2 regions of the Nocardioides sp. Root151 genome follow, and region 2 is predicted to be linked to the other one. Evidence: predicted binding sites of a transcription regulator. Region 2 holds the regulator's gene; the other holds the start of a gene.

Region 1 (7,147 bases), on a different contig from region 2:
TCGGTGCCGGAGAGGTCCAGTGCCGCCGGCTCTCCGCTCATCGTGGCCGCCAGCCGTTTCGCCGCGGCCGACCACGACTCGTCACCTCGGATCACGCCGGCCAGGTCACGGCCGCCATACTGCACGACGACGTGCACGGTCTCGGGCATGCCCCGAGGCTAGGCCATCAGTCGGTATCAGGCCGAGCGTGGCCGTCCTCCTCTGCGGTATGACCACCAACCCCGACACCGATCACTTCGTCTGCAACGTGCTGCCCTCGACCGGCACGACCGCGGACTGGAACTTCGACGACTCCCGCGACGCCGGAGCCCTCGGCGCCCCCGCCGCCCTGCCCGCCAGCGTCGACCTTCGTGAGTCCTGGTGGGGCATCCACGACCAGGAGTCAACAGGGTCCTGCGTCGGATGGGCCACCGCCGACGGCGTCGCCCGCTGGCACCTCGTCAAGGCCAGGAAGGCCACCAAGACGCTGCAGCTCTCGGCACGGCACGTGTGGATGGCCTCCAAGGAGACCGACGAGTTCACGACACGGCCACAGAGCTTCATCGAGGAGGCCGGTACGTCGCTCAAGGCCGCCCTGGACGTGGCCCGCAAGCAGGGTGTGGCCCGCGAGAAGGACCTGCCCTTCCACCTCGGCGCGACGATGTTCCCCGGACGCGAGAACGTCTTCTACGCCAGCTGCGCCCGCCGCAAGATCTCGGCGTACTACAACCTGCGGCTGAACCTGACCCACTGGAAGACCTGGCTGGCCGAGCAGGGACCGATCCTGGCCGCCTTCCTGGTCGACGAGTCGTGGGACAACGCCACCGCCACGAACGGCAAGGTGGACACGTTCAAGCCGAACACCGTGCGCGGCGGCCACGCGATCGCGATCGTGGGCTACCGCAGCGACGGCCGCTTCATCGCCCGCAACAGCTGGGGCACCTCGTGGGGTGACGACGGCTTCGCCTACCTCAAGCCGGCCTACATTCGTGCGGCCTTCTACGACGAGGCGTACGGGGTCTCGATCTGACTCACCAGTCGCGGGGAGTTTCACCGACCGGGTCGTCATCGTCGACGTCGACCTGGTCGGCGGCGGCGAGCTCGTCGCGGACGACGGAGAACGCCATGCCCGGCGGGTAGCCCTTGCGGGCCAGCATGCCGACCAGCCGCCGGGTCGCCTTGACCCGATCGAGGCCCTGCATGGTGCGCAGCTTCTTGCGGACCAGGCGCCGGGCCGCGTCGTCCTCGTCGTCGGGGTCGATCTCGTCGAGGGCCTCCCGGGCGACGAGGTCGTCGATGCCCTTGCGGCGCAGCTCCTGGGCCAGGGCACGACGGGCCAACCCCTTGCCTGGCTGGCGCGAGGCGATCCAGGAGCGGGCGAAGGCCTCGTCGTCGATCAGGCCGACCTCTTCGAACCGGTCGAGGAGCGCGCCGGCGATCTCGTCGGGGACGTTCTTCTTCGCCAGACGGTCGGCGAGCTCCTTGCGGCTGCGAGCCTGCCCGGTGAGCTGGTCGAGCAGGATCTTGCGGGCCACCGCCTCGTGGTCTGCCTCGTCGCCCGACCCGTCGTCATCGGGGGCCAGTCCACTCGCGGTCTGCTCCTGGCCGTTCGACTGCCCGGCACGGCGGGACCGCTTGGTGCCCCGCGGCCGCCCCGCACCTCGGTGCCGTTCCGTGCCGCCGGGCCGTTCCGTGCCGCCGGGCGGTTCCGCGTCCGGGGACGCGGTGATCTCGCCGGCGGCCACGGCGCGCAGCCACGCCTCGACCCCGTCGCCCACGTCACCCTGCCAGGCGGGCTGCTCCTGGCGATCCGGCTCGAGAGCCCGCTCGCCCTCGGGCGCCACCGCCCACTCGGGCGGCGGCCCCGCGCTCGAAGGGCCGGGACCGACCATCAGAAGTCGATGTTGGTCGGCTCCGCAACGGGCTCGTCGACCTTCGGACCGACACCCAGCGTCTCGAGGATCTTCTTCTCCAGCTCGTTGGCCAGGTCGGGGTTGTCCTTGAGGAAGGTGCGGGCGTTCTCCTTGCCCTGGCCGAGCTGGTCGCCCTCGTAGGTGTACCAGGCGCCGGCCTTGCGGACCAGGCCGGCCTCGACGCCGACGTCGATCAGGCCACCCTCGCGGCTGATGCCCTTGCCGTACATGATGTCGAACTCTGCCTGCTTGAACGGCGGGGCGACCTTGTTCTTGACGACCTTGACGCGGGTGCGGTTTCCGACCATGTCGGTGCCGTCCTTGAGCGTCTCGATGCGGCGCACGTCGAGGCGCACGGAGGAGTAGAACTTCAGCGCCCGGCCACCGGTGGTGGTCTCTGGCGAGCCGAACATGACGCCGATCTTCTCGCGGAGCTGGTTGATGAAGATCGCGGTCGTGTTGGAGTTGTTCAACGCACCGGTCATCTTGCGCAGCGCCTGGCTCATGAGGCGGGCCTGGAGGCCGACGTGGCTGTCGCCCATCTCGCCCTCGATCTCGGCCCGCGGCACGAGCGCGGCCACCGAGTCGATCACGATCAGGTCGAGCGCGCCGGAACGGATCAGCATGTCGGCGATCTCGAGCGCCTGCTCACCGGAGTCGGGCTGGGAGACCAGCAGCGCGTCGGTGTCGACGCCGAGGTTCTTGGCGTATTCGGGGTCGAGCGCGTGCTCTGCGTCGATGAACGCCACGATGCCGCCACCCGCCTGGGCGCTGGCCACCGCGTGCAGGGCGACCGTGGTCTTACCGGAGGACTCGGGGCCGTAGATCTCGACGACCCGGCCGCGTGGGAGGCCACCGAGGCCCAGCGCGACGTCGAGCGCGATCGACCCGGTCGGGATGACTTCGAGGGGTGCGCGGGTCTCGTCGCCGAGGCGCATCACCGAGCCCTTGCCGAAGCTCTTCTCAATGTTGGCGAGTGCTGCGTCGAGCGCCTTGTCGCGGTCTCCAGCCATGATGGTCCGTCCTTGTCGAGTCTGTGGTCGATGTGTTGTCCCGGACGTTAGACCGGGCCACCGACAATGGGTGCCGACCACCTGCAGGGCTGTGGAGAACCCCGGCCGACGACGTTCACACTAGCCCGAACAGACGTTCGATCAAGCGCGACACGCAGGCGGGGAATCGAACAGGTGATCGGAGCTTTTCACTTGTCGCGCAACGGCAGGTCGAGCGTGCGCCAGACCGCTTCCCAGACCTGTTTGGGCGACTCCCCCGCCGACAACGCCTCGACCACGGTGCGCGAACCCAGCTCGCCGATCACGTGCTGCTCGGCCCACGAGCGCGCGTAACCGCTGCCCAGCGCCCGCTCCATGCGGCTCCAGAACTCCGTGTGCCTCATCGCCGACGCCCCCGCACGATGAGCCAGGGCTGGCCGCCACCGTCCTGGTGGCGCACCTCGTCGACGCGCCAGCCGGCGTCCTCCAGCACGGAACGCAGAGGCGCCTCCCGCCAGAACACGAAGTGACGCGGTGCCTCGATGGTGCCGTGCGTCGACCAGGCATCGCCGTCGCCCTCCTTCAGCGCGACGTGCAGGGTGCCGCCGACGCGGGTGGCCTCCGCGAGTCGGCGTACGACCTGGGGGAAGTCGTCGCGCGCGACGTGCAGCAGGCTGGCGTGGGCCCACACCCCGTCGTACGGCAGACCCGTCACGTGGTCGGCCAGGTCGTCGACGAGCGGGTCGATCCGCTCGGCCTCGTGCCCGGCGTCGCGCAACAGGTCGACGAAACGCGACGAGACGTCGGTGCGGCGCACGCGAACTCCGGCGGCTTCCAGGGCCAGTGCGTCGCGTCCACCGCCGGTGCCGATCTCGAGCACCCGTCCGCCGGCTCCGGTGGCCGAGGCGACAGCATCGGAGAACCAGGCGATCTCGTCGGCCACGTTGTCGGGCATCGCCGCCGAGGCCGACGCGTAGGCAGCCGCATGCGCGTCGTACGCCGCGACCGTGGCCAGCCGCGCGTCGTGCCCGACGTCGTGGAGGTGATGGACGACGTCGTGCAGGTGGTAGCGACCGATCGAGGCGACCGTGAAGAACGAGCCGTTGCTGCGGCGTCCGGTGCGGTCCCACTGCTCCCCCGCGACCGCGTCGTACGTCGCGGCGACCGCATCGGCCGCTGCGACCAGTTCGCGAGAGACCCGCGTCGGCTCCTGGGCGAGGTAGTCGCCGTCCACGGCGGCCTCGTCCTGGTCCCAGTTGGTGAAGAGCGGGTCGTCCTCGCCGAGCATCGAGCGGAGCCGCCCACCGAACACGAGGTGCACGTCGCGCACGTGGCAGGCGTACTCCAAGGGAGACCAGACCGACTCGGACGGCCGTCGCGACAGCGCTGGAGCATCGTCGGAGAGCACGACCCGCCAGCCCTCGGCGTTGGTGCGCACGGAGGCACCCAGGGACTCCACGTCGACGCCTGCACTGTCGAAACCGCACTCCGGGCAGGGCTCGTCGAGGACCCAGGTCCAGTCCTTGATGTCGGGTTCGATCGCCACGCGGCCATTCTGTCGCACGGCCCACCTGCGATCATGGGCGGATGGGTGAGTACTCCACACGGTCCGCACGAGAGCGCGATCTGCACGACATCGCGGCGATCTACTCCCACGCGGTCGACACCTCTCACGCGACGTTCGACATGGAACCACCCGACCTTGACTACTGGCGGGCCCGCCTCGACGGCGACCACCCCGGCGACCACCTGCTCGTGGCCGTCGACCGGGACGACAGCGTCGTGGGCTACGCCTACTCGGCGTCCTACCGACCCCGCCCGGCGTACGACACCACCCGCGAGACCTCGATCTACCTCGACGAGTCCGTGCGCGGCAAGGGCGTCGGCCGCATGCTCTACCCCGCCCTGCTCGAGACCATGGCGGTCTCCGGGGTGCACACCGCGGTGGCCCTGGTCGCCCTGCCGAACCCGGCGAGCGAGGCACTGCACGTCGCGTGCGGCTTCGAGAAGACCGGGCAGCTGCGCGAGGTGGGCTGGAAGTTCGAGCAGTGGATCGACGTCGCGTGGTACCAACGGATGTTGGTCAACCTGCCCTGACCAGGCTGCCGCTCAGCGTCGGTCGGACAGCACGTGTGAGGCGCCGGCCGACACGGCTGCGGCACCGATCACGGCCGGCCAGGCGCCGACCTTCTTCGCCAGCGGGTGCGAGGCCCCGAAGCCGCCGAGGTAGATCGCCGAGAGAGCGGCCGTCGTGGCCGGGCCGCCCTTGGCCAACCAGCTGCGCCCGGCGAGAAGCCCCGCGCCACCCAGCACGGCACCACCGAGCGGGCGTACGCCGGTCTCCCGGGCGACGAGGTAGCCGCCCAGCAGGCCCAGTGCGGCCAGGGGTGCGGTGGGGACACGATCAGCGGCGGGAAGCTTCATGCCGCCCACGCTACCGAGGCACCCCAGACCGGCAGGGTGGACCATGGAGTCAGTCACGGATCGACCCGCGACAGACCCACGTTTTCCGCGGGTGACCAACCGAATCGCCACGGGCCTCGTCTCAAGGGTGACGACGACAGTTGCAAGGAGATCTGGATGGCCAGGGCGTACGACGAGGAGTTCACGGCCTTCGCCGTGGCGTCACTCGCCGACCTCCGGCGTACGGCGTACCTCATGTGCTCCGACTGGCACAGGGCCGAGGACGCCGCACAGGAGGCCCTGATCCGGGTCTATCGCTCGTGGCACCGTGTCGAGAGGCGGGAAGGCCTGCTCGCCTACGCACGGCGCACCACGATCCGCATCCTCATCGACGACTCCCGGCGCCCCGTGCGCCGGGAGCGGTCGGTCGACATCGACGACCACCACGTCGCGGGCATCCCTGCCCCCGACGGCGGCATCGTCGAACGCGACGCGATGGTGCGGGCCCTGTCCGAGCTAACCCCGAGACGGCGCGCGTGCGTCGTCCTGCGCTACTACCACCAGTTGTCCGTCGCGGAGACGGCTGCCGCACTGGGGTGCTCCGAGGGAACGGTGAAGAGCCAGACCTCCGACGCCCTGCGTGCGCTGCGGCCGCTCCTCGCGACGGATGACGTAGAGACAGGACCCAGGCGATGAACGATCCACTCCACGACAGGCTCCGGCAGGCCGCCGACGACACCGGCCAGCCACTGAAGACCGACCTCGACGACCTGCTCGGTCGCGCCCGTGCCGGCCGCAGCCGGCACCGCACCCGCATCGCCGGCGCAGCACTGGTCACCGCGGCGGCCGTGGTCGGCACCTCCCTCGGTGTGCGGGCCGCCCTTCCTGACGGCGAGCCGGTGCCGACCGCCGGCGACAAGTTGCCCCACTCCGCAGTGCAGGCCGAGGAGAAGCCGCTCGCCCACGACGAGATCATCCGGCGCTGCCTGCCACAACTGGCCAAGTACGACGACTACCCGATGTATCCCGACACCCGGAAGCTCACTGCCAAGGACTGGATGGTGTCCCATGAGCGTGACTACGCCGTCGGAGACATCGTCGCGCTGAACGCCCTGAACTCCGGAAACCCGGTGCTGTGCGCCATCCCGGAGCAGGGCTCCGAGAACAAGCCGGTCACGTTCGCCGACCTGGACCCCGCGGCGGACCAGCCCGCGCGCATCGCCGAGGTGTGCAGTGAGATGTTCCTCCCGCCTTCGTCGTTCGACCCGGAGTCGGGAGAAGTCGTCGAGGCTCCCTCACCCGCCCTCACTCCCGACCTCCGGGGAGCCACCGTGGCTGCCGTCGACGACGCCGGCCTGATCATGTCGGCCCTGCTCGTCAAGGACGGCGAGCACTGGACCTGCACCCTCACCCCGCTCACCTCGGACGCGGCCGTCACCGAGGCCGGCGGGGCACTGCCGCGCAGCTACCAGGTCGCCTTCTCCGGGACGACGTCCGGACCCGACAACAAGTCGCTGACCAAGGAGAACGCCAGCTACTACACGGCTGCCGGAGTGATGCCGCGCGACGCCCGCTCGATCGAGGTCACCCTGGCCACCGGCGCCACGTTCTCCGTCCCGGTCAACGACGGCAACTACGCCTTCGTGCTCAAGGACCCCGGCTCGGGCGGGCTGGTCGACGCGGACTACCGCGTCCTCGATGCGCACGGCAACGTGCTCGGGCAGGGCTCCTCCATGTAGTGAGTCGCCCCACACGACGCGTGACCCGATGAGATTTCGGGAGTCGACTCACCTAGTGTCGGCGCATGGAACCGCTGCTGATCCGCAACGTCTTCCCGGTGCCGCTCGGCGTCGGTGAGGC
Region 2 (7,147 bases):
ACGTGATGGGGCTGCGGTGGTACCTCCCGCGTTCCGGCCCGTTCTACGCCCGCGAACGCGTCGCGCAGGGCGAGCGCGCCCAGGCGCTGGTCAGTGGGCTCCAGGGGGCGCCGACCCTGCGCGCCTACGCCCTGGAAGACGCGCACGTCGACGAGATCACCAAGCGCTCCGACGACGCGCGCGAGATCACCGTGACCGTGTTCGCGCTCCTGACCCGCTTCTTCGCCCGGTCGAACCGCGCCGAGCTGATCGGCCTGTGCCTGGTGCTCGGCACCGGCTTCTGGCTGGTCCGGGCCGACGAGGTCACCGTCGGAGCGGTGACCGCTGCCGCGCTCTACTTCCACCGGCTGTTCAACCCGATCGGCGCGCTGCTGTTCATCTTCGACGAGGTGCAGTCCACGGGCGCCTCGCTGGCCCGACTGGCCGGCGTCTCGCTGATGCAGCCACCGCCCACGGGCTCGGCCGTGCCACCCGCGTCGCCCGGCCCGCTCGAGCTGCTCGCGGTCTGCCACGAGTACGTCGAGGGCCGGCCGGTCCTCTCCGAGGTGACGCTGACCATCGCGCCGGGTGAACGGGTCGCGCTCGTCGGCGCCACCGGAGCCGGCAAGACCACCCTCGGTGCGATTGCCGCCGGCGTACTTCCCGCCGGGGCGGGCGCCGTCTCCCTCGCCGGTGTTCCGTACGGCGACCTCGCGCCCGACGCCCTTCGTTCGAAGGTGTCGCTGATCAGCCAGGACGTCCACGTCTTCTCCGGCACCGTGCGCGAGGCGGTCACCCTGGTCGACGCGTCCGCGGGTGACGAGGCGGTGCGTTCGGCACTGGCCGCCGTCTCCGCACTGGGCTGGGTCGACGCCATGCCCGACGGACTCGACACGGTCGTCGGCGACGGCGGACACCCGCTCACCCCTGCGCAGGCCCAGCAGCTGGCGCTGGCCCGGATCGTGTTGGCCGACCCCTGGTTCGTCGTACTCGACGAGGCCACGGCTGAGGCCGGCTCCGCCGGCGCGCGAGACCTTGAGCGGGCCGCACTGGCGGTGACCGAGGGGCGCGGCGCGTTGGTCGTGGCGCACCGGCTCACCCAGTCGGAGTCCGCGGACCGGGTGCTGGTGCTGCACGAGGGCCGGGTCGTCGAATCCGGATCGCACCCAGAGCTGCTGGCTGCCGCGGGAAGGTACGCCGAGCTCTGGGCGGCCTGGTCCGGGGAGTGAGTTCGTGGAATCCGCTCACCCGATGGTGGCCGGTGACCTAGCCTTGTCCGGGCGCCGGGAGGGTGTCGTCGAACCGTGAGGGGTCCCCACATGTCTGTCCGCACGAGCATTGCCCGCACCTGTGTCCTGGCCGTGGTGATCTCCGGCGTCGTCGGTGTCGTGGGGTCCGCGTCGGCTGCCGTGGTGCAGACGCCGTCCTCGAACCTCGCCAGCGGCGACTTCGACGACCTGCCCACCGAGGCGACCTGCACGGTGACCCAGGCTGGTTCAACTGACTCGTCAGACACCGGAACACTGACCCTGACCCAGGAGCAAGGCACGTCACCGATCCTCGGATTGCCGGTACTCAAGGTCACCGCGCGGGTGAACATCTCTGTCGCCAAGCACAAAGACATCGCAGTAGTTCTGAAGAACTCGAGCAAAGCAATTACCCTCTCGAGTTCTGGATTCCTCGGTCTGGGCGGCGGCGACCCCAATTTTACAAATACCGTGTTCGACGATGCAGCAGCAACCAGTATCGACAACGCAGCCTCCCCCCGCACCGGCACTTACAGGCCGAGCGTTCCCCTGAGCGGATTCAACAACTCAGAGACGAACGGCACATGGACGCTCACCTCGAAGAAGGACTCCCTCGCTGGCACGGCGGGCACCATCAGCTCATGGTCACTGACAATCACCTACGACTGCGACTTCGATGACGACACCAGGGCGAACGAGGACGACAATTGTCCCGAGGTCGACAACTACGACCAACGCAACACCGACGGCGACAAGCTGGGTGACGTGTGCGACCCCGACATGGACGGCGACGGCGTGGCCAACGGCGACGACAACTGCCCCAGCAACGCCAACGCCACCCAGCGCGACATGAACCACAACGGCATGGGCGACCCGTGCGACCCCGACGCCGACTCCGACGGCTACGAGAAGGGCGACGCCTGCCCGCTGGCCGCCGCCTACAACGACACCGGCTGCCCGCCGTTGGCCCGCACCGGGACGATCGCCTACGGCGTCCGCGTGAAGCAGTTCAAGGGAGTGCTGCGCTCGCCGGTCAACGCCTGCGTCTCGCGCAAGGTGGTCGAGCTCCGGCGCGTGATGGGGCCGGGTCGTTCGGCGCGAGTGGGCCTGGCCCGCACGTCCACCCGAGGCGTCTGGACGCTGCCCCGCGCCAGGCGCAAGCCCGGCAAGTTCTACGCGCTGATCAAGCCGACATTCCTCACCCAGGGACTGTGCCGGCAGGCCCAGTCGAAGGTGATCCGGGTCCGCTGACGGGTTCCCTGACCCGCCCCGCGACACGTCGAACATTTGTTCGGCCGCTCTCTTGATTCGTTCGAACACATGCTCTACCGTCGTACATGTGTTCGATCGAACGTCTGATCGATCCTCCGCTCCGGAAGTCCGTTGTCGGTGGTCGTCTGTAGACATTCGTCTGACACAGACCACCCCCTTCCCCCGGAGGTCCCGATGAGCACGATGACCCTGAGCCCCGCCATCCAGACGCCGATGCGCCCTGCGCAGCACGGCGCCCGCAACCAGGTCCGCCTCACGCAGCGCGGCCGGCTGGTCGTCTTCGTCGCGGCGATGCTTTTCGTGCTCGCCGCCGCGGTCTTCCTCGGCACCTCGTCGATGGCCACCAACCACGCCGGCGTCGACCAGCCAACCCGCGCAGTGACGGTCCAGCCCGGCGACACGCTCTGGGCGATCGCCGCCGACGTGGCCGACGACGGCGAGGTGCGCGACATGGTGCACACCATCAAGCAGCTCAACGCGCTCGACTCCTCGATGCTGGTCGCCGGCCAGCAGATCTACGTCCCGCTCGACTGAGCCAGGACGCCACTGAAATTTCCGCAGGTCGCCTCGACCCCGGCCTGCGGATGGGGAAGACAAAGGGCGGGACTCCACCACGGAGGCCCGCCCTTTGCGCTCCCCGAACTCCCGAGACCCGACCCGAGAAACTGCTCGAAAACCTTTGCGACACGTTCGAACAGGTGTTTGAAGCCGTCGGGTTTTGGGGCTACGTTGAAAACCCACCAGGAACAGCACTGCGGAAGGCACCCCGATGGCATCGAAGGACAACGTCGCCGAGTTCCCCGACGGCCCCCCGGACGCAACGGGCCTCACCCCCCGCCAGCAGCGCATCCTGAACACGATCCGTGATTCCCTCGAGCGACGCGGCTACCCGCCGAGCATGCGCGAGATCGGCGAGGTGGTCGGGTTGACCAGCTCGTCCTCGGTCTCCCACCAGCTCAAGGTGCTCGAGGCCAAGGGCTTCATCAAGCGCGACCCCAACCGTCCTCGTGCCCTCGAGGTGTTCCTGCCCGAGGTGCTCGCCGCGCGCCGTTCGATCAGCGCGGCAGACGAGTCGCACATCGACGAGACCGGCATCGGTGACGCCATGCCGGCCGCCACCTACGTGCCGATGGTGGGCCGCATCGCCGCTGGTGGCCCGATCCTGGCCGAGGAGCGGGTCGAGGAGATCTTCCCGCTGCCCAAGACCCTGGTGGGCGAGGGCACCCTGTTCATGCTCGAGGTCTCCGGCGACTCGATGATCGACGCCGCCATCTGCAGCGGCGACTACGTCGTGGTCCGCCAGGAGCAGACCGCACGCAACGGCGAGATCGTGGCCGCTCTCATCGACGGCGAGGCCACCGTCAAGACCCTGCAGCGCAAGGACGGCCAGGTCTGGCTGATGCCGCACAACGACGCCTACGACCCGATCGACGGCACCAACGCCTCGATCCTCGGCATCGTCACCGCGGTCCTGCGCCGCGTCTGAACCAGCCACCACAAAGGCGTCGTACGTCGACCGCGCGGTCGTCGTACGACGCCTTTCGTGATTTCGTCGCACACCGCACGTTTCGTGACATAAAGTGTCCGCGGTTCCGGTCTCGGGACATCCAGATCGGCGGAGCTCTCCGCCACGTTTGTGTTCGGGGGAACCATGCGCGCACCACGCCTCTTCGCCACCCTTCTCGCCGCCAGTGTCGTGGGCAGCGGTCTCGTCGGCCTGGCCGGCGCCCCCGCCCAGGCGGAAGACCTGAACGCCACCCTGATCACGCCCACCACGGGTGACCAGGTCAGCGGCGACCTCTCGATCGAGGTGGCCCTGACCGGCACTGACAACGCCATGGTCACCTTCCGCTCCGGGGCCCAGACCAGGAAGCAGATGATCGCCGACTACACGAACGGTGATCCGGTCGACGGCGTGGCTCGCTGGACCCTGCCGAGCTTCGGCCTCGACGCCGGAACGGTCATCACGGTCGCCCCCTGTGGCACGAGCACACCGTCCACCTGCCTGAGCACGCCGACCGACACTGCCACCCTCGACGTCTCCAACCCCGTCACCTGGGACGCCCCTACCGAACCGGTCTTCGTCGACCTCCGATCCGAGGCCCTGCCAAGCGTGACCGTCCACGACGACGGACCGGGAGAGCTCAGCCTCCTCTGGGCGAACCAGGCCCAAGGGCCGGCGCTGGTTCGCGACCAGCCACGGCAGCTGACCGCGTCTCCCTACGCCGACGTCGCCTCCGGAGAGCTCGTCGTCCGCCGATGCATCCGTGACACCAGCGCCACGTTCTACAGCATGTGTGCGAACGAGAACGCCAGCGCCGCGCTGACCGCACGCCGCAACCTGGCCGTATCGGTCTACGACATCAACCCCTACATTCTGAGCCCCAACGGGGACGGACGACTCGACAGGGCGACGGCCACCGTCGAGACCGAGGGGCTCCCCGGTCAGGTCGCCACCTGGCAGCTGGAGACCATCGCTGGTGCCGTGCTGACCGACTCACAGCCGGTCACCCTGGACGCGAGTGGCGACGCCGAGATAACCGTCGATCCCACCGCCTTGGGCGTCACCCCGTCGACCGGGGATCACCGAATCCGGGTGACGACGAGCGCCTCCGATCATGGCCACGACTTCACCGGAGTTGCCTTCGTGGGGTTGGACATCGACGTGACCGCACCCAGCGTGACCAGCGTGTCTCGCAGTCTCACCGGCTTCTTCCCGTACGTCGACGGCTATCGCGACACAGTCACACTGAGGCCGACCATCGACCAAGAGTCCGAGGTCAGCACGATCCGGGTCGCGGTCCTCAATTCCGGTGGCACCGTCGTGCGCAATCTCCCCGCCAGCCCCTCTTGGTTCCGTTGGAACGGTCGCACAACCAGCGGAGCGTACGCCGTTGCGGGCACCTACCGATTCCGGATCACCCTCACCGACGAGCTCGGGAACTCGTCAGTCTTCATCGGCGCCCCGGTGGTGGTCTCGTCCAAGCGACTCATCCGCAAGCACTGGACGCGGACGGTGTCGGCTCAGGCATCCCTGAAGGACAACTGGTCAGGCAGGTGCTCCTCGTTGCGCAGGCCTGGCCTGCGCCGGATGACCGGCTCGGTGGGCTACTACAGCAAGTCGCGCTGCGTCGGCCGCACCCTCAACGACAGGACCGCGATCGGGCTGCACGGCGCCCTGATCCCGGGCGCCTTCAAGTACGAGGGATTCTCCGTCCAGGCCTACGGGGCGGCCGTGAACCCCTCGGCGGGGCATCGGGCCTCCCTGTGGCTGATCAACAACACCACAGCTGAGCCCATCACCGGACGAGCACTGTCCTCACGCCTCGGATGGCACCACGGCGGCACGGCCAGTGCCACGCGGATGCGCTATGGCAACGGTTACGTCTACTGGGTGGTGGCCACGGGGTACGGCCAGCGCTATGACGTGAAGTCCTACAAACTCTCGCTCTACTACTACGTGCTGGGCTGACCACAGCGACCTCCTACAGGACCTTGGTCGGAGGCCGCTACGACGTCAAGAAGTTCCTCATCAAGGTGTTCTACAAGGTCTTGCAATGAGGCCCGACCGCCCGCAGCGTGCCGCAAATCAATCGTGGGAGAATCGCCCAATGCTCCGGACCACAACGCTGACCCTGACCGCCGTGTGCGCCCTCGCCCTGGGCGGCCTGGCCGCCGTACCAGCGACGGGCAGCACCGACGGAGACCACGAGTTCACCTCGGCCGACGGCCAGCGCGTCGATGACTCCGAGCTCTCGACCGCGGCGCGGCTGGCCGGGCAGGCGACCGAGGAGGTCAAGGGCCTGCTCACCGAGGACCCGGCCGCCCGACTGACCGCCGGCGACCGGCTCTACTACGCCGACACCTTCGAGGGCTCCGGCGAAGAGGCCGGCAACGAACCGGTGGCCCGCGCCTCGGCGCCGCTGTCCCAGACGTTCCGGCTGCACTCGCGTCCCGGGTCGCGTCGCACGATCTACCTCGACTTCAACGGCGAGCAGGTCTGCGACTCCGAGTGGAGCGACGGTCTGCGTCCGCGCTGCTACGACGCCGCGGGTTTCGACACCGACGGCCGTTCCGGGTTCAGCGCCGGCGAGCTCCGGGCGATCCAGAGCACGTGGCGCCGGACCGCGGAGGACTACGCGCCGTTCCAGGTCGACGTCACCACCGAGCTTCCGGACGCGGGTGCGCTGACCCGCTCGGGCTCGGCCGATGCGACGTACGGCGTGCACGCGGTGATCACCCGCTCGACCACGGTCCGCAACCAGGTCTGCGGTGGCCCGGGCTGTGCCGGTGTCGCGTTCGTCGGAGTCTTTCCCTACGCGGCGGCCAACAACGCCCGCGTCTTCTGGGTCTTCCCGCGTGAGGTCGACAACCGTCCCCAGCAGATGGGCCTCGTGGTCGCCCACGAGGCCGGGCACACCCTGGGGCTGAGCCACGACGGCAAGAACGGCGACGCCTACTACTCCGGCCACGGCATCTGGGCTCCGATCATGGGCTCCTCGATGCGCCCGCTCACCCAGTGGAGCCGTGGCGAGTACACCGGCGCCACCGAACGCGAGAACGACCTCTCCGTGATGCGTGCCTACGGGGCCCCGTACCGCGCGGACGACCACGCCTACCGGCTGAGCCGAGCCACCGTGCTGCGCGCC

The links. The regulator LexA, encoded in region 2, represses DNA repair genes until DNA is damaged. The targets are predictions, from matches to a motif close to TCGAACANNTGTTCGA.
Region 1: a site for LexA is predicted at 3,031-3,046, ahead of recA (recombinase RecA). Genes of this name have one in related genera too.

What each region holds. Positions count from the first base shown of each region.
Region 1 covers NZ_LMGG01000004.1:510,580-517,726, reverse strand. The annotation lists gene ASD66_RS10955 (GNAT family N-acetyltransferase) at 1-149, opposite strand, end outside; gene ASD66_RS10950 (C1 family peptidase) at 209-1,009, shown strand; gene ASD66_RS10945 (regulatory protein RecX) at 1,011-1,871, opposite strand; gene recA (recombinase RecA) at 1,871-2,905, opposite strand; gene ASD66_RS10935 (DUF3046 domain-containing protein) at 3,094-3,288, opposite strand; gene ASD66_RS24940 (class I SAM-dependent methyltransferase) at 3,285-4,430, opposite strand; gene ASD66_RS10920 (GNAT family N-acetyltransferase) at 4,472-4,981, shown strand; gene ASD66_RS10915 (hypothetical protein) at 4,994-5,308, opposite strand; gene ASD66_RS10910 (SigE family RNA polymerase sigma factor) at 5,465-5,983, shown strand; gene ASD66_RS10905 (hypothetical protein) at 5,980-7,026, shown strand; gene ASD66_RS10900 (amidohydrolase) at 7,092-7,147, shown strand, end outside.
Region 2 covers NZ_LMGG01000007.1:383,447-390,593, reverse strand. The annotation lists gene ASD66_RS19465 (ABC transporter ATP-binding protein) at 1-1,208, shown strand, start outside; gene ASD66_RS19460 (thrombospondin type 3 repeat-containing protein) at 1,299-2,477, shown strand; gene ASD66_RS19455 (LysM peptidoglycan-binding domain-containing protein) at 2,673-3,032, shown strand; gene lexA (transcriptional repressor LexA) at 3,268-3,984, shown strand; gene ASD66_RS19445 (FlgD immunoglobulin-like domain containing protein) at 4,150-5,970, shown strand; gene ASD66_RS19440 (zinc-dependent metalloprotease family protein) at 6,110-7,147, shown strand, end outside.